4 regions of the Paenibacillus sp. 01T422 genome follow, and region 2 is predicted to be linked to each of the others. Evidence: riboswitches for the same ligand, from Rfam matches in the RefSeq annotation. Region 2 holds a riboswitch; each other region holds the start of a gene.
What was found. A riboswitch is a leader RNA that binds a small molecule or an ion and turns the genes downstream of it on or off. The one in region 2 is predicted to bind cyclic di-AMP.
Positions count from the first base shown of each region.

Region 1: it holds a riboswitch for cyclic di-AMP, as region 2 does, so the genes downstream of both, AC1DUA_RS04230 (stalk domain-containing protein) here and AC1DUA_RS09705 (ubiquitin-like domain-containing protein) in region 2, are expected to answer to the same signal.
Region 3: it holds a riboswitch for cyclic di-AMP, as region 2 does, so the genes downstream of both, AC1DUA_RS15040 (C40 family peptidase) here and AC1DUA_RS09705 (ubiquitin-like domain-containing protein) in region 2, are expected to answer to the same signal.
Region 4: it holds a riboswitch for cyclic di-AMP, as region 2 does, so the genes downstream of both, AC1DUA_RS03445 (C40 family peptidase) here and AC1DUA_RS09705 (ubiquitin-like domain-containing protein) in region 2, are expected to answer to the same signal.

Region 1 covers NZ_JBFTQB010000043.1:284-4,255, forward strand. The annotation lists gene AC1DUA_RS04210 (sensor histidine kinase) at 1-838, opposite strand, end outside; gene liaF (cell wall-active antibiotics response protein LiaF) at 864-1,526, opposite strand; gene AC1DUA_RS04220 (PspA/IM30 family protein) at 1,702-2,316, opposite strand; gene AC1DUA_RS04225 (LiaF transmembrane domain-containing protein) at 2,344-2,646, opposite strand; cyclic di-AMP (ydaO/yuaA leader) riboswitch at 2,809-2,961, shown strand; gene AC1DUA_RS04230 (stalk domain-containing protein) at 2,968-3,768, shown strand.
Region 2 covers NZ_JBFTQB010000125.1:2,526-9,439, forward strand. The annotation lists gene rnmV (ribonuclease M5) at 1-519, opposite strand, end outside; gene AC1DUA_RS09705 (ubiquitin-like domain-containing protein) at 636-1,775, opposite strand; cyclic di-AMP (ydaO/yuaA leader) riboswitch at 2,066-2,260, opposite strand; gene AC1DUA_RS09710 (ABC transporter ATP-binding protein) at 2,543-3,286, shown strand; gene AC1DUA_RS09715 (ABC transporter permease) at 3,283-4,515, shown strand; gene AC1DUA_RS09720 (TatD family hydrolase) at 4,501-5,268, opposite strand; gene AC1DUA_RS09725 (HD domain-containing protein) at 5,296-6,573, opposite strand.
Region 3 covers NZ_JBFTQB010000234.1:49-2,965, reverse strand. The annotation lists gene AC1DUA_RS15045 (hypothetical protein) at 1-780, shown strand, start outside; cyclic di-AMP (ydaO/yuaA leader) riboswitch at 949-1,087, shown strand; gene AC1DUA_RS15040 (C40 family peptidase) at 1,091-1,564, shown strand; guanidine-I (ykkC/yxkD leader) riboswitch at 1,691-1,793, shown strand; gene sugE (quaternary ammonium compound efflux SMR transporter SugE) at 1,884-2,204, shown strand; gene AC1DUA_RS15030 (methyltransferase domain-containing protein) at 2,217-2,807, opposite strand.
Region 4 covers NZ_JBFTQB010000034.1:7,611-10,796, reverse strand. The annotation lists tRNA gene AC1DUA_RS03460 (tRNA-Gly) at 1-22, shown strand, start outside; gene AC1DUA_RS03455 (hypothetical protein) at 49-282, shown strand; gene AC1DUA_RS03450 (aldo/keto reductase) at 536-1,465, shown strand; cyclic di-AMP (ydaO/yuaA leader) riboswitch at 1,688-1,837, shown strand; gene AC1DUA_RS03445 (C40 family peptidase) at 1,839-2,738, shown strand; gene AC1DUA_RS03440 (hypothetical protein) at 2,907-3,186, shown strand, end outside.

The sequences.
Region 1 (3,972 bases), on a different contig from region 2:
CCTCGAGCTTATTCGCTTTGGAATGGCGTAGTGCATTCGAGAGAGCTTCCTGTACAATACGGAATAGATGATCCTCAATGCCTTTATTTAAACGAATTTCTTCGTCCATATCCCACGTAATTGCCATCGGCACTTTGGCCGCCAGCTCTTTGAGAAGCTCAACAAGCCCTTCGGACAATCGTTTTCCTTCCAAATGAATAGGCCTCAAGTGAAGCAGCAGCGCCCTCATCTCCGATTGCGCGACGGAAGCCATCTCCTCGATCAAATGAATCTGTCGTTTGGCTTTCTCGAAATCCTTGTCCAATGTCCGGCCAACAGCTGTTGCGGTCATAGAAATCGCGAACAATTGCTGGCTTACCGCATCGTGAAGCTCCCGCGCTAACCGCTGCCGCTCTTCAATAACAGCCGACAACTTCGCTTTCTCTGCAAGTTCAGCATTATTGTTAGATAAACGCTGCAGGGATGTAACCTGCTCTTCCCAACGCTTCATGATGCGGCCCAGCTGCTCGCCAAGACGCCCAATCTCGTCTTCGCCGTTCTGGAAGCCCTCGCGAGCGAAGGTCCCTTTTTCAAGCAAAATCATCGTTTCCATAAGCGGCTCAAGCCGGCGTGTAATCCGTGAACTGTTCCAATAACCGTACCCAGCGCCAATGCCGCCAATAATAACGATGGCCATGAATACGAATTGCACGCCTTCCTGCCAGCTTGTGAACGGCGTGATTAAATTGCGTGAGTTCATAAAATAAATGATAGCGCCAAATACAAAAAAACTAAAAATAATCGATTCAGCCATACTGCGCCATATCATATTCGTTAATCTTCGTTTATAGCCGTCCAATATGCGCTGAACCTCCTCTAGATAATTACATCACTTTAATTTTAATATCTCCTACGATATAAGAAAGCACAAGTTTCACTCGGTGATCACAGCTCTCATAATTGGACGACTGCCACTGCAATTTGTTCATTACGCCCGACTCGCGCTCACTTGCCACTTGAATTTGGCCAAAAGTGACGGAAGCCCCCACGAAGACGCCAATATCATCGGGAACCTTGATATCAACATCACCTATCACACCTTGCAGGATAAGCGTCGTTTCCTTTTGCTCAAGAATGGCAAGCGAGAGATCAATATAAGTCTCCCCAATAATGTACCATGTTGAACTATTGCGCATGATCCAAGGCTCACGCCCCAAGCGGACGCTATCCATCAACTTCTGCTTTTGAATATAAGTGTCATCTTTGTGCATTTGTTTAGAACGGATGAAAAAGAATCCTAATGAAATCAAAACGATAGCGAAAACAATCGTAATATGATCACCAAACAGAATCACAGCCCCCACGCCGATGAGCACAAAACCTTTGCGCTCTTTGCGGGAACGGACCCGATGAATGCCCAGCAAGACGAGGATAATCGCAAGAATGGGGAAAAAGCCTATCGTATGATCCAGAAGCAAAAAAAGACCGGCGCCAATCAGCACTAAGGCCGTATTCCGGTTGCGGTTGTTTTTGGTTTCTTCGCCCATCGCTGCACCTCCTCTGGCTGCCGATTAATTCGTTCATATAGATTCCTAGCATACCATAAGAATGGACAGCCTCCAAGATGCAAATCCTTGCCCAGCAAGGATCTAGCCTGAGGAATGGAGGCCAGCACCCGGCTGCGCCGCACGCATTGCGCGGCGCAGTACAATCACGCGTGGCTTATTTCTTGTCGCGCCAATCCTGCTGTAGCTTACGCAGCTCCTGCTGGAGGTTGCTGCCAGCCTCCTTCAGCGTCTCTCGCGACACGCGCCCCGCCACGCGCAGGCCCTGCATCGCTTCCCGGCCGAGCTCGCGGCCGGTTGCTTCCAGCTCGCGGAGTGCCTCGCGAGCCTCCTCCTTGGACAGCCCGCTGCGCGGCTGTCCGGCTCCTGCTGCGCTGCCTGCACGCAGCGCAGCTAGCTCGTCTGCGAGCGCCAGGCAGACGTCCTGGCTGCTTGCGTACTGCGCGCGGTACTGCGCGCAGGCTGCTTCCAAGCGCAGCTTCTCTTGCAGCGCTATACGCGCCAGCTCTTCGTCGCCAGCGCGCATGGCTAGCTCAGCCTGCTCAGCGCGCAGCTGTGCCATCTCCTCCGCGTCGACGCTTTGGCTGCGCAGCTCAATCGTTCGCTGCAGCGCCTCCTCGTAGCGCTCTTCCAGCTCGGCAATGCCGCGCGATGCGCCAGAGTGTCCGGAGCCTCCGGAGTGGCCACCTCCCCGTTCATGCAGGTCCAGCTTGCTGGCTGCCTCCTGCCAGGCCACATCCGCCATTTTGCCAATTCGATCAAATACGCTCATTATCCCACACCCCTAGGTTCCTATTGATTAATTGAACTCTGCCGAATCGTTTTGTTTTTTCAGCATGCGATAGCCGTAATACATTAACCACACAGCAAACACAATCGCGAGGAATCCAGATAGTTTTGTAATTAAAATCAAAGCGCCAATACCAAAAATAACCCATCCAATCTTCTTTCCATTACTTATCCCCACATAACCAAGCCCCACCATCGCCACAGGAACCAAAAGTCCCATGAAATGAAAATGCATGCCTACTTGATGCATACAAATGAGGAAGCCTACTGCTATTAGAATAAATGCCCAACTTTTCGATCGATTCATGCTCATTATTGCACCGCCCTTCGCGTAATCTTCATGCTACTATCGTAGCCGAAATGGATTCAGCTCAAAACGGACTCCCGACTGTTTTTGTACCTAGACCTAAGTCCAGTACGCACTAAGACCCTTACCCATATTTTGGGCGTTGTTTCTCTTATTCTATCAATGATAGAATATTTGAAGCCGAGTCCGGTGCACAGACAAAGTGCCGGTACGGGGGACGATTTACATGGGGTGAATATTTGCTCTGTACGCAGAGCAGACTAGGGAGAACCTTCTTCCCGAACCCGTCAACTAACCTCGGAGGCTCATTTGAAGGAGGATTACCAATTGAATTTGATTACAAAAGGGTTAACGTGCCTTGCTGTGTCCGTCACAGTTTTGGCAGGGGGCTTTCTTTCCCCATTTTCGGGACATGCTTACGCAGCCGCGAGTATGGACGTGAAAGTTCAAGTCAACGATGACCTGGTTCAATTTCCGGATGCACAGCCTTATTTGGATGACAACCATGCTACACAAGTACCGATCCGTTTTGTAACAGAGAAACTGGGTTATGATGTACAATGGCATAAGGAAGGCGACGAAATCAAAGTCACACTTAATAACGACAAGCACTCAATTTCCTTGGTGTCAGGTCAAAAAGAGGCCGAAATCGATAGCACTCGTGTCGAGATGGACACACATGCCGAGTTCCAAAACGGGCGTGTATACGTGCCACTTCGTTTTCTAAGCAAWGCTTCCGACATCCCCGTTCAATGGGACGCAAGCAGCAAATTAGCGATTCTGAGTAAAGACGGCAATCATCATGCACCTGATTATCAGCTATTTGAGTCAACAGCTTACTCGGCAGATCCATCTGAAAATGGTGGTTTTGGCGCCTACGACTATATGGGGAATCCATTAGGAATCGGAACGGTCGCTGTAGATCCATCTGTTATTCCACTTGGATCTAAGCTCTATATAGAAGGCTATGATTTCAATGGCCTGCCAAAAGGCGGCATGTATGCTTATGCAACGGATACCGGTAGTTCCATCAAAGGCAATCGCGTTGATATTTTTGTTCCTGGCTCTCAACAATCCTTACGCAAATTTGGCTTACAAACTGTTAAAGTGTACAAACTAAACCCGTGATGCTCACGGGTTTTTTATTTATTGGTGCCAACAGCGCTCCTCTTTTAAACTCCTGGATAGTTGGTATGCGAATCAAGCTAAAACTTTAATCATGGGAACTGTAGTCCGTTATTTAATGAAAAACAAACTGTTTCCTCACTGAGCGGATCTACAGGGTCTTAATCGGCCTCACTGGCACGTTTTCCGGTGAAAATGGCCAAAATA
Region 2 (6,914 bases):
CAACGCTGCTTCAAATTCCTCACGCGAGATCTGGAACATCGCACATCGCTTATAAAATTGTTTGCCATTGCAGTAGCCAATGCCAAGTGCATTGCCAACGACGAGTCTGCGGGAAGCGGCCTCCGGATGAACGATCAGCCCTGCGGCCATGAGATCTTCCACGGTAAGCTGTGACACAGCCCCGTCGTACTCTGTCCGAAGGTTCTGGAGCGCCTCCCGGACAATCTCCGGCGCGGCATTCTCCACACCAATGTCGCCTTTATACTCGGCCTGCGCCTGCGTGATAAAGGCATGTTTGCAGCCTGGTACCTTGGCTGCCACAATCTTCCGTATCCGCTCACCTGCGTGATCCGGATCCGTGAATATAATGACGCCCCTGCGCTGTTGCGCGAGGGCTATGCGCTTCAATACGGCTTGCCCGATGGCAGAGCCGCCTGTCTCTATCGTATCCGCCTCGACGGCTCGGCGAATAGCTGCCGTATCGTCCTTGCCTTCAACGACAATGACTTCTTTAATCATAATCGGTTCCCTTCCCAGTACGCAGAAAAAGAAGAGGGGTTCCCTCTTCTTTCGCCCAGGCTGCTTGCCTGGCAACGTATATTGACATTGTTCCCGCTGAAACAGACGTTTACACGTTAATTTTCAGACGGCTTTTTCGGTCCTACGACATAGACCGTGTACCCTTGTTTCGTTCCGAATTTATTGGCGTAGCCATGATCTTCGAAATAGACGTCGATCATTTGACCTTTCACACCACTACCGATATCTTCAGCACGACGGAAGCCGACGCCCTCAATGTAAACCCACCATCCTAGTGGGATAACTTTCGGATCAACCGCAATCGTTCTGCCCTCAGTAACCGTAGTTCCTGTATACGTCTTACCATACCCAGGAGTACCTTCGGATTTGCCTGTTGAATCGGCTCCCGCTGAGTAAGCCGTGAGCTTCACATTCTTCAGAATTTGTTTATACCCGAATGTTACACCATTCTTAGAAACCTCATCCACGCTAGGGGATGATGCCGAAAGAACAACAACGGGATTCTTCGTGCCAATTGACACTACTTTTTTAACACTTTGTTCCTGTACTTCTTGACCTACAACAGCTTCTGCGACTAACACGCCATCTTCGTAAGTCTTTTCTTTCTTTTTCAGAAGTACGCCCTCTTTACCTTCTTGAACGACCTGCTCTTTACCCTTAAGCAGCGATGCATCACTTTTCTTCTCCGTGTCGAATGCGATCGGCTCTGTTACTTCTTCCGTCTCTTTTTTTACACGGACGATTTTGATTTCATCGCCTGTGCCTAAAGAGGATGTCGGTTCGGGAGTCAGCTTATCGTGCTCCCCAAGTGCAATATGTAAACGTTGCAATGCACTTTCAACCGTTCTTGCAGTTGTGTAAACAGTGGTGGTCTTTCCATCAGCAGTCAATTGAATTGGAGAAGCGTGTTCGATGACGAATTTGTCCCCGCCCTTGATAGTAGCTGTAGGGTCTGCAGATATTTCATCGTGTTCACCAATCGTTATGGCTTGTTCATCCAGTAGGCGTTGCAGGACCCATTGCTTCGTATGCACAACGGTTTCTTGTCCATTCACAACCACGGATACGCTCTTGGTAGCCGTACCGTACAACAACACCAAAAACATGAAAGTCATTGCGATTGAGATTATAGCCAGGCTTAAAATCAAACGCAAGTTTTCATGCTTCCATCGCAATGCGAAGGACATGCTGGATGATCGTTTTACATGGGTCTCGCTAAAAGAGATACTGCCCACTTCTTCGGTCCTCCTTCAAAGCCTCGCCGCCAGGTTACAGCATGATTAAATTTGACGCGACTAAGGTTTTTAATTTAACTTAACGTGTCGTCCATCAGCAGCTGCTTAGAAACGGCTGCATTCTGGTCGTCCCACCCCGCTTTGCTATTCATCATCCTATGAATTCCGGGCTATGATTAATCGTCCGAAACAGTTAAAAGTCCTTATGGGGACAAAAAGCCAGCAAGAAGAGGACTCTTCTCGCTGGCTTAGTTTGCATAGTAAAAATACACAAATAGCACGAACGACAATCGTTACCTCTCTTACGCTTACGAGGTTAGCTGACGGATTCGGACGTGAGAGTCGCCCTACTCAGACGTAAACTTCCGTTAAACGTCCAAGATTCACCCCTGTTACTCACTCTGTTTACTTCCTCAGCGATGCCGCTTTATAAAGTTAACAGTGGTTCCCCCGTTCCCATAATTGGAACTCAGCGAATGGAAAAATGGCAAATTGGTTATTAAGTTATTATGAAAAGTATATTACGCTGTTAATCTCTGCCTGTAAAGGGATTGACACCTACTAAAAAGGGCTAAATCAATTAAAAATAGCTTATTTTCGAAATAAAACCACTTTTTATCTACATTTATCTCACTATAACGTACGTATACTAAGTTTCTTCGTGTTTTCGCTCTTAAACTAGGCTTCTAAACTAAATTTGTTTATAATTATCAGGTATGAAACCGATGTATAAATTCCAATAAATAGATATTTAGGGAGGCACTGAGATGGGGCTCATATTACAAGTCGACTCTTTATTCGGGGGATATTTACCAAATAAACCCGTTCTTCACGACCTCACATTTTCAATCCGTCAGGGTGAAATGATGGGATTGATCGGACTGAATGGCGCAGGAAAAAGTACGACCATCAAGAACATCCTTGGACTGCTTCAACCACAAAGGGGTTCAGTCAAAATTAACGGTTTGACACTAGCCGAAGATCCGCTGCCTTACCGTGCCACTTATGCTTATGTACCCGAAAGTCCAGAGCTATATGAAGAGCTTACCATTCGCGAACATCTGGAATTAACCGCCATGGCCTACGGCTTAACGAAAGATGACTATCTTGCACGTTCACAAGCGCTTCTCGAGCAGTTCCACATGCAGGACAAGCTCAATTCCTTCGCAAGCCATCTATCCAAAGGGATGAAGCAAAAGGTCATGATTATGAACGCGTTCTTAATCGAACCTTCCCTCTATATCATTGATGAGCCTTTTCTCGGACTCGATCCGTTAGCCATCCGCTCATTGCTCGAATTAATGGTCAAAATGAAACGGCGTGGCGCGTCATTCCTCATATCCTCGCATATTTTGTCTACCATTGAAAAATATTGCGATAACTATGTCGTTCTGCACAAAGGACATATGGTTGCCCAAGGCGATTTAGTCGAATTACGTCACCAAACGGGGCTCCAGCAAGCGTCATTGGACGACATCTTTTATAAGCTTGTAAAAGGAGAACTGGTATGAAAGCAATGGACATGGATACCCGTGCCCTATGGCAGAAGAGATTTGAACATTATATGAAGGAATCCATGGGCTACTTGCAGTATGCAGCGCGCAGTAATTTTTTTGGCTTCCTGTTATTTCTTGTCATCCTTTCTTCCTATTATTATGCAAAAATACTACAGCGCCTTCCGACAGATTATCCTTATCTGTGGATCGTCCTTTTGCTGCTCGTTCCTTTGTTATCCTCAAGCCCGATTCGTACATTAGCGAGAAGCGCGGACCGTATGTTTTTACTGCGCATTGAACATCAGATGGGTCCTTACTTCCGTGGCGGATTCAAGTACAGCTTGGTGCTGCAAGCATTTTGGACATTTCTGGCATGGGTTGTATTATGGCCCTTGTATCATCATTGCCTCGGTCATGACGAACAGCATTTCTTATGGATGCTCGCCTTGCTTCTATTAATGAAGGTAGGCCATTTATTGGCTAGCTGGCAAGAGAGCCGATTCACACATGAACGTGCGAGAAGGGTTTCCGTTAGCTTCCGCTGGATAGCAACAGCCGTGCTGATTTCTCTGCAATTTCTGACCAGCGTTCTCTGGGCAAGCGGGGCTGCTCTTGTACTTACATTGGCTTGGTTAACAGCCACGCATTACGTATCCAAGTACTACATCGGTTGGGACTATCTCATTGCGAAGGAAAGGCAGCAGCAGGCACGGCTCTATTCCTTTTTCAACTGGTTCGTGGATGTTCCACAATTGGGAACGCGAATAACCCGCCGAAGCTGGATCAGCGGGGTCACAAGATTTATTCCTTTTAAACAAGATGCCACCTATCTGTACATATATATGAAAACATTTCTACGTACGGAGTTATTCGCGATTGTCATGCGTATATCTTTGCTGGGCACATTAGCCATCGCAGTTTCAAGCAGCAGCACAGCGCGACTTCTCATCTTCTTTATCGCTATAGTTATTTCCATGGTTCAACTCACGCCACTTGAGCGTTCACACCGCTATACCTTCTGGCTTGAAATGTACCCACTTAACCGTCAGTTGAAAGCCGGCTCCTTAGCCTTCATCATTTGGTCAGCCTTGCTGCTAGAATTATGTATGCTTTCGATTCCGTTATTGATTCGCTCTTCACCTATCTACCTTGTTGTGCCGCTCATCGGTTTCCTCTTTATCTCGCTCACTTGTGGCGTCTTGCTTCGTCGAAAATTTGCAAAGAACGCTTTACTTGAGACCTAACAAGGCGATGGCGTTGTTTGTCGTTATTTCTGCAAGCTCTTCTAGACTCAAGCCCTTAATTTCCGCGGCCGTTTCGGCTACCAACCGAACATAAGCCGATTCGTTGCGCTTGCCGCGGTAAGGGTGTGGGGTCAGGTATGGAGCATCCGTCTCAATTAACAAACGGTCCAAAGGAACTTGCGCCAGCACTTCCTTGGGCTGCCTTGCATTTTTGAAAGTCACAGGCCCCCCGAAGGAAATATGGAAATTCATATCCAGACACTGCTTTGCCGTCTCCCAGCTCCCCGAGAAACAATGCATAATTCCCCCGACTTCAGCAGCTTTCTCTTCTTTTAAAATGGTCAAAATATCCTGATGCGCGTCTCGATTATGAATCACAATCGGCATTTGAAGCTTTCGCGCCAACCTGATTTGCTCGCGAAAGACCCGCTGCTGTACATCCTTAGGCGACTTATCCCAATAATAGTCCAGTCCGATCTCCCCGATAGCCACCACTTTGTCATGTTGACACAACGATTCGATCCATTCCAAATCCCCTGGTTTCATATCAATCGCATCCACGGGGTGCCAGCCTACCGTTGAATAGATGAAATCGTATTTTTCGGCAAGTGCTATTGAACTAGGAATCGTCTCCCGATTAAAACCAACATTCACCATTCTTGTAACACCTGCATCACGTGCGCGTTGTATGACCTCGTCTTGATCTTCCTGAAATTGTTCCGCATTTAAATGTGTATGTGAGTCTGTTAACATGTTCTTCTCCTTACTTCCTCTTATGTATTATTCCTGCTCGCCGAGCATCTCCCATAATTCCGGATACGCAGAAGCATTCAGACGCTCCAGCAGCTCCTCCGGGTAATAGACATGATGCTTGCCCATTTGAAAACCGCTAATAGATTGAACAATCTCTGATCGATGGGTAATTTCGGTTAACGTTTCCTTATGATCCAAAAGCAGAATCGGCAAATTATCCTCCGTCTCACCTGGTCTGTACACATCATAGGATTGATTTGACGGGAAATCAATTTCCATGTAGTAGATCGGATCAAGACCGACTTCAGCCATTACTTTCTCCATTAGCTGAATCATGCGCTGATTTGACTCATCAAAGGTACTATATTTATACAGTTTACGGTCCAAAAATCGTTTGCACATATCAGCAAGGATAGGATCCTTCTCGCTCATCCAAAACGTCAACATCGCCTGCATCACAGACTCGTCCAGAAGCAAATAATCTTCAAGCGAAATCTTATTCTGAATCAGGTGCAGGATTGGATCCGTCATGAAGCCAAATGTGTAGTTATCTTCATATAGATGTTTGGCGCGCGCAAAGATTTTGTGCAGCAGAATTTCCGCACTCCGTGTCACCGGATGGAAATAGACCTGCCAGTACATCTGATAACGTGACATTAGGTAATCTTCTACAGCATGCATACCGCTTTCTTTAACCACAATATGCCCACGATAGGGCCGAATAACACGAAGTATTCGTTCCAGATCGAACGTCCCATAATTAACTCCCGTGAAATACGCATCTCTCAAAAGGTAATCCATCCGATCGGCGTCTAATTGGGACGACACGAGGCTTACAACAATCTCCTCATTATAGGATTTGCAAATGACACCCGCCACTTTTTTGGGGAAATCAGGCGAGACCCGGCTCAATACTTGATTGACTTCCGTATCACCCAGCACGATTTTGCAAGACCAATCCTCATGGCGCGTTCCGAAAGCCTTCTCAATTGAATGAGAGAAAGGCCCATGCCCCAAATCGTGCAACAGCGCTGCACAAAGACAGATCAAACGCTCTTCCTTCGGCCAATCTTCATATTGATTGCGTTCGAACTGGGAAATGATTTTGCGCGTGATTTCGTACACACCAAGTGAATGGGAGAATCGGCTATGCTCGGCACCATGGAAAGTTAAATATGAGGTGCCTAATTGCCGGATGCGGCGCAGCCTCTGAAACTCTCGCGTATTAATCAAATCCCAGATCGTGTTATCCTGCACGTAAATATATTTATGAACGGGATCTTTAAAAACTTTCTCTTCCTTCATTCAATCACAACCTCTCTTTATTAAAATTCTACATCTTTTCGACATTTCACACCATCTTATCGACATTTATGTCGTATTTTGTCGAATTATCTAATACCATTTTTTCATTGTTTATGCCCTCTGAAATGAATTGGCTAATTCCACCTTTTCTCTCATCAAATAGTAATATATTATTTACAAATCCTTATGCCACTTGGTTTTCCCCTTCTTTTCAGCTGTAATAAGATTTCAAAAAATTATTGTCTTCCCGCCCAAACTAGCGAAAATATGGTTGACTATTTTGGGAATGGTTGGTATCATTAGTTTAAGAGATATGTCGAAACATGACGATATTGATAAAA
Region 3 (2,917 bases), on a different contig from region 2:
CAGCAACCCTTCGCCACGATTGTCTTATTCATCTACCAGATGTGCTGGGGGATGCTGCTGTATAAGCTTGTACAAGGGGTCCTTGTCCCCCTCATGCATCGCTTTCCCGGCGGCGATCAGCCGAAAGAAGCGCTCCAGCTTTTTCTCGCCGAAAGTCAGTTCCAGCTATTCAAAACGGATCTTAGCCATTCCTACTTGTGGTGGCTGGCTATCCTGCTCCTAGCTCGCATGCTGCTTACCCCGATGCTGAACAGCGGCGTCTACTATTCGCTCACGCATTCGGATCAAAATGCCGGCTATCGCTTCGTCCGCGGCATCAAGGAACTCACACTTCCCTTCTTCGCCGCGTATATAATCCGAATCGCCATGTCTCTGCTGCCTCTCATCTGGGTGCTGCCCAAAGCGCAGAAGGTGCTTGCTCACAGCTCATCTTATGAGCAGGCCTCCCTCGACTTACTGCCTTGGCTAATGGGGATGCTGGTTTATGGCTTTCTGCTGCATCTACTTTTTATGTACGTCCAGTTCGCGATTGCGGCGCATCTCGGCATTGTATCCACAGTCATCACGTTCATCCGGTATTCGCTGCCGATTATCGGCCTTTCCCTGATCCTTTTAATTAGTTCAGGACTTTTGGCAGGGATTACGGTCACATCGACCTATATCTGGGCAGGACTGGTAGCGCTAATCATTTATCAGCTTTTCCCGCTCTTCCATATTTTCATGCAAATGTGGTCCATTACCTCGCAATTTCAGCTTCTTTCCGCCAAAATGAGTCGTTAAAACAAAATAAATAAAACCATAATTGGTTTAGATTTGTTCAATCCCCTTGCAAAAGGGGATTTTTTTGTCTGTAAAGCGAACCTTTACACATTTTTTCAGACCAAATTGCACGAAAAAGGAGGAATTTCGATGTTTATGACGAATTAAAGAGACTAGCATTAAAAAACCAAATATTTCATGCCGAATTCCTCATTTCTTGGGGAAACGGGGGAACCACACCGGGTGAATTGATCTTGCAAGACAGGGATCATAGGGAACCTTCAACCGAACCCTCCAGCTAACCTCGTAGGCACCGGAAGGAGACAAGCAGTTGAAAAAGGTTGTTGCTCTTCTTTTTAGTCTTGTTTTGTTTTTGAGTGTAGCTTTAGGGAGTGTGTCTGCGTCAGAATCCACATTGGACTCAACGGTTGACGAATTGATTGGAACACCGTACCGCGATGCGGGAACGACAACAAGAGGCTTTGATTGCTCTGGTTTCACATCGTACGTGTTCAATAAATTCGGCATTGACCTTCCTCATAGTTCAGCAGCTCAAAATAAAGAGGGCTACTGGATCGACAAAAGTGATCTTCGTAAAGGTGATCTTGTGTTCTTCGACACAGGGGGCAAAGGCATTTCTCACGTTGGTATCTACCTTGGAAATGGTGAATTCATTCACTCTGCATCCAATGAAGGTATCGTGAAAAACAAGCTAAGCGAATCCTATTATGCGAAAAGGTATGTATCCGCTAGACGTGTTCTGTGGGATGATATCTACAATCAACTAACTGCTGAATCCAAGTAATTTTCTTGTTCAACATGAATAAAGCCCAGACAAGCGTTAGCTCGAATGAGCCGCTTTTCAGGGCTTTTATTCTTTTTTTGAAATGATGCAACTTGACATAGCATGTTAGCCGTCCTATAATTACGGCATCATGTTTCTAGGGTTCCGCGGCGCTGCAGCGCCGGTCTGGTCCGAGAGAAAACACGCAGCGGATACGCTGTGATCACGGAGGGGAAAAAGCCCGGGAGTCTTATCGCATTAGCGATATTGCTTCCAGGCTTTTTCTTTTTGCCGCGATCTAATGGGCATCTTAGCATACTTTTGAAGGAGTGATTCACAGATGGCATGGTTATATCTAGTCATTGCAGGTGTTTTTGAAGTCGTATGGGCGATCTCATTGAAGTTCTCCAATGGTTTCACACGACTGGTTCCATCCAGCATCACCATTGTCGGCATGATTATCAGCTTTTATTTTCTCGCAGCAGCTACGAAAACTCTTCCTATCGGCACAGCCTACGCGGCTTGGACGGGAATTGGCGCTGTAGGTGCAATTATTATCGGCACCCTATTTCTGAATGAGCCTATTAGTTTACTGCGTATTCTATTCATGATCCTTATTCTGGTCGGCGTTCTCGGCCTTAAGTTCACATCCGGGCACTAAGCTTACGCCCACTCACTCCGGCCGATGATTCCTAAGCCACCATGTAGCTGACATACCAGAAGGAACTGCCGACAAATATCCGCAGATTCTCCGCCAGCGGTTTAAAGATCTCTTGGATTCCGCAATTTGCAGCACCTCTGGTCGAACGTCCACACCAACGATGTGTTTGGCCGTTGCCGCCATGAACTGTGTCCAATATCCAGTACCGCAAGCCACCTCCAGAACGCGGCTCCCAGTCACCTGCCTCTTCACGATATCCGCCAGCATCGCAAGTTCTTGCTGATACTCCGCATCCTCACGAGCATAAATCCGTTCATATTCAGCCGCTCGCGCGCCGTAGTAATCCTGCATGCCCTCTTTCTCTTCACGCAAAAGCCGCTGCCGATCCTTCACCTCGGGAACGATCCGTTGTTTAGCTGCCAATAAGTCGGCAAAAATAGCTCCGCCATGCGAATCATAATTCGCGAGTAGGCCATGCGTCGCCATCACAATAAGCTGCGTCATAGACAAGCCTGTTTCCTCCGCCATGCGCTCCAAATCTGCTTTCACTTTCTCAGGTAAGTAGACGGAAAGCCTCTTGGTTTTATCGTTCTTGTCGTCCATTCGGAGATTCCCCCTTTGCATTTTTATTATTTTAACACATATTATATGTCATTAAAACATATTTATTGAGTTATTTTTCGACAATCGGGAATTTAGGCTACTTAAAGAAA
Region 4 (3,186 bases), on a different contig from region 2:
GGTTCGATTCCCATCACCCGCTTCACAGAAAGAAAGAGCCACCTTCGGGTGGCTTTTTCTTTTGCGCGGGAAGGGGAGAGAAGCCAGAAGGGTTCGACCGTCCGTGAAGGCGGCATGAGTAATCCCGAGTTGGACGCGCGTCCAAATCTACCGATACTTGCTTCCGAAGGGAGCATGTTCAATGAGATGGAGCAGGGGAGAGGGAACTGGAGTCCGCTATTTCGGACAAAACGGCCTGTTGCCCCGGAGAGGGGGAACTACAAGGCCTTATTTGTTCATTAGGCGAGTTTACAAGCCGATAACGGCATAATAAAGGCCTGTAGTTCCCATGAACCGGCGAATATGCCGTTTTCCATATAAATAGAGGCCTGTAGTTCCGTTTCCACACAGAGGCACACGGTGCAGCAGGGAAAATCGTCCTCGCCTGATGCCCGAACCCGCTCATTTCTTGGCAAAAGAAGATGAAAGCGTTATACTTAATTTGTTAACGTGTGCATTATCGTAAGACGATATCAATGAAATGAGGTCGGCGACTATGAAGGCGAAAAAGCTTGGAAATGCAGGTTTTGATATCTCAAACATAACCTTTGGCTGTTGGGAGCTCGGAGGAGGTCCCTGGGAGTTCACGAACGATCAAAATAATATCGAGCTCGTCCGTAAAGCGTTCGAGCTAGGCATCACAACGTTCGATACGGCTGAAGGCTACGGCAATGGACACTCGGAAGAAATCGTCGGAGCTGCTTTGGCAGAGATACGCAAGCAATGCATCATTACGACTAAGGTGAGCCGCAGCAATCTTGCTCCTCAAGATGTACGGAAGTCAGCAGAAAACAGTTYGAAACGTTTGAAGACAGATTACATAGATGTTTATTACATTCACTGGCCAAGTTATGAGATCCCGGTAAAGGATACACTTGCTGAATTTGTGAAGTTGAAGGAAGAAGGCTTGATTCGAGCCATCGGTGTCTCGAATTTCTCTTTGGAGCAGCTGAAAGAAGCGGTGAATTACGCACAGATCGATGTGATTCAGCCGGAATACAGCCTGCTCCACAGAGCTATCGAGCAAGAAGTTTTACCATTTTGCCAGGAACATAACGTTGGTGTGATGAGCTACAGTTCGATCGCGAAGGGAATCCTGACGGGTGCTTTCCATCTTCATGGCAAGATGTTGAAAGAGGGAGACTTCCGTAAGGAGAGAAGGCTGTTCCTACCGGAGCATCTGGAGGCGGAGAAGGAGCTTCTGGCTGTCATGAAAGAAATGGCTGATTCCAAGGACGCTAGCGTAACACAGATTGCAATTGCTTGGTTGCTGCACCAGGAAGCACTTACTTCGGCTATTATAGGCACGCAGGACGAGCATCATCTTGAAGATAATATAAAAGCGGCCTCATTGTCATTATCCGCCTCAGAACTAGAAGCATTAAACACAGTCAGCGAGCGAGCGCTGTCAGTAATTGGCTACTAGGCTACTCCTAGTAGCAAACCACCCGACGGGGTGGTTTTTTGTTGTGTCTGACGCTGTGTGCTTTGCTGTGCCCTACGCTGTGTGCTTTGCTGTGCTTTGCGTTGCATGTTCATTTGCGCATTATGTTGTGCAATATGTATGTATTATGCGACAAAATTCGTTGGTAAAACTTACCGTTTCGCAAAAGTTGTATCTACTAAATAAACTATGCTAGTCTAACATAGACAAAAAATGCCGAATCTCGGAGCATCAAAAGCTCCGGTACGGGGGACTTCTTTATTTGGGGTGAATGAGCGCTGCTAGCTAAGCGTACTAGGGAAAACCTCTTCCCGAACCCGTCAACTAACCTCGGAGGCGTCAAGGAGGCAAGGTTTTGAAATCTTTTTCTTTACGTCTTATTTGTTCATGCGCAATTTTATGTGCCGCAGTACCGATGTTTACTGCACATTCCGCTCAGGCCGCTTCTGCGCCTACGGACCGTCCTGTCAAGGTTCAAGTCAATGAGGAGCTGCTGAAGTTTCCAGAAGTTCAGCCTTACATTGATGACAAAGGCATCATGCAAGTTCCACTCCGAGTGTTATCTGAGAAGCTGGGCTATCAGGTGAGCTGGGAGAAGCAAGAGGATCAAATCGAGGTCACGCTGGTTAACAAGCAGCAGTCAATCCTACTAGTTACAGAGCAACAACAAGCGCTTGTGAACAGTAAGAAGATCAGTTTGGAAAGCAGTCCAACCGTGTATCAAGGGAACACTTATGTTCCACTGCGTTTCATCACGGAAACCTTCGGTTCACCAATTGAATGGAATGAAGCCAACCAGATCGCGATTGTGGATGTGGACGGAAAGTCGCACAAACCAGCCTGGATAGCACCACCTCCAGCTCCTAAGGTCGTTGCCGCCGCTGCTCCTGTTGTTCCGTCTGTGAGTGAGCAAATTGCTCAGGCGGCAAATGCTTATATGGGCGTGCGTTATGTATGGGGTGGTACGACACCGAATGGATTTGATTGCTCCGGTTTTGTGCGGTTTTTGTATCAAGCGAAAGGGATCGATTTGCCTCGTACGTCAGCGGAGATGCACAGCGAAGCAGGTACGATAGTCACGGATTTGAAAGCCGGAGACTTGGTGTTTTTTGCTTCAAAAACTGTGAATCACGTGGGCATTTATCTCGGCAATGATCGATTCATTTCAGCGACTACATCCAGAGGCGTGGCTGTAGATAGCCTTTCGAGCGCGTATTGGAGTGCAAGGTATGTCGGAGCGAGAAGAGTTATGTAAGGATAGGACTATCGAACACTTGTTTCTATGTTCTTTCAAAGGAAAGGCATAGAAGGCAGGTGTTTTTTTTCGTCCGCGGAATAATGCGATTTTTATCGAAATTTTATGGTTTTTAGCCTATAATGAAGAAATGTTTGGAAGAAAGAAAGAGCAGGTGAACACGAGCGCATGCAATTAAGTGTCTGGAAGAGTTGGTTTCATAAAAAGAGACATTCGAGTATAGCAGATAGCATGTATACCGTGGATAAGGGTCCTGCAATGCCAGATGAGATCCGGGAAGTTATTCAGCAGTTTTTCCGTACATACAATCATTTCAAAGGGGCTAGAAGCCTGCAAACGGATACTTTTATAAAAGAGGTATTTTACGCAACGAAGCAAGATCCTAAAGACCAGAGAACAATTGAAGAAATGGAAGCCTATATCCAACACAAAAATGTGCTGCGATTGC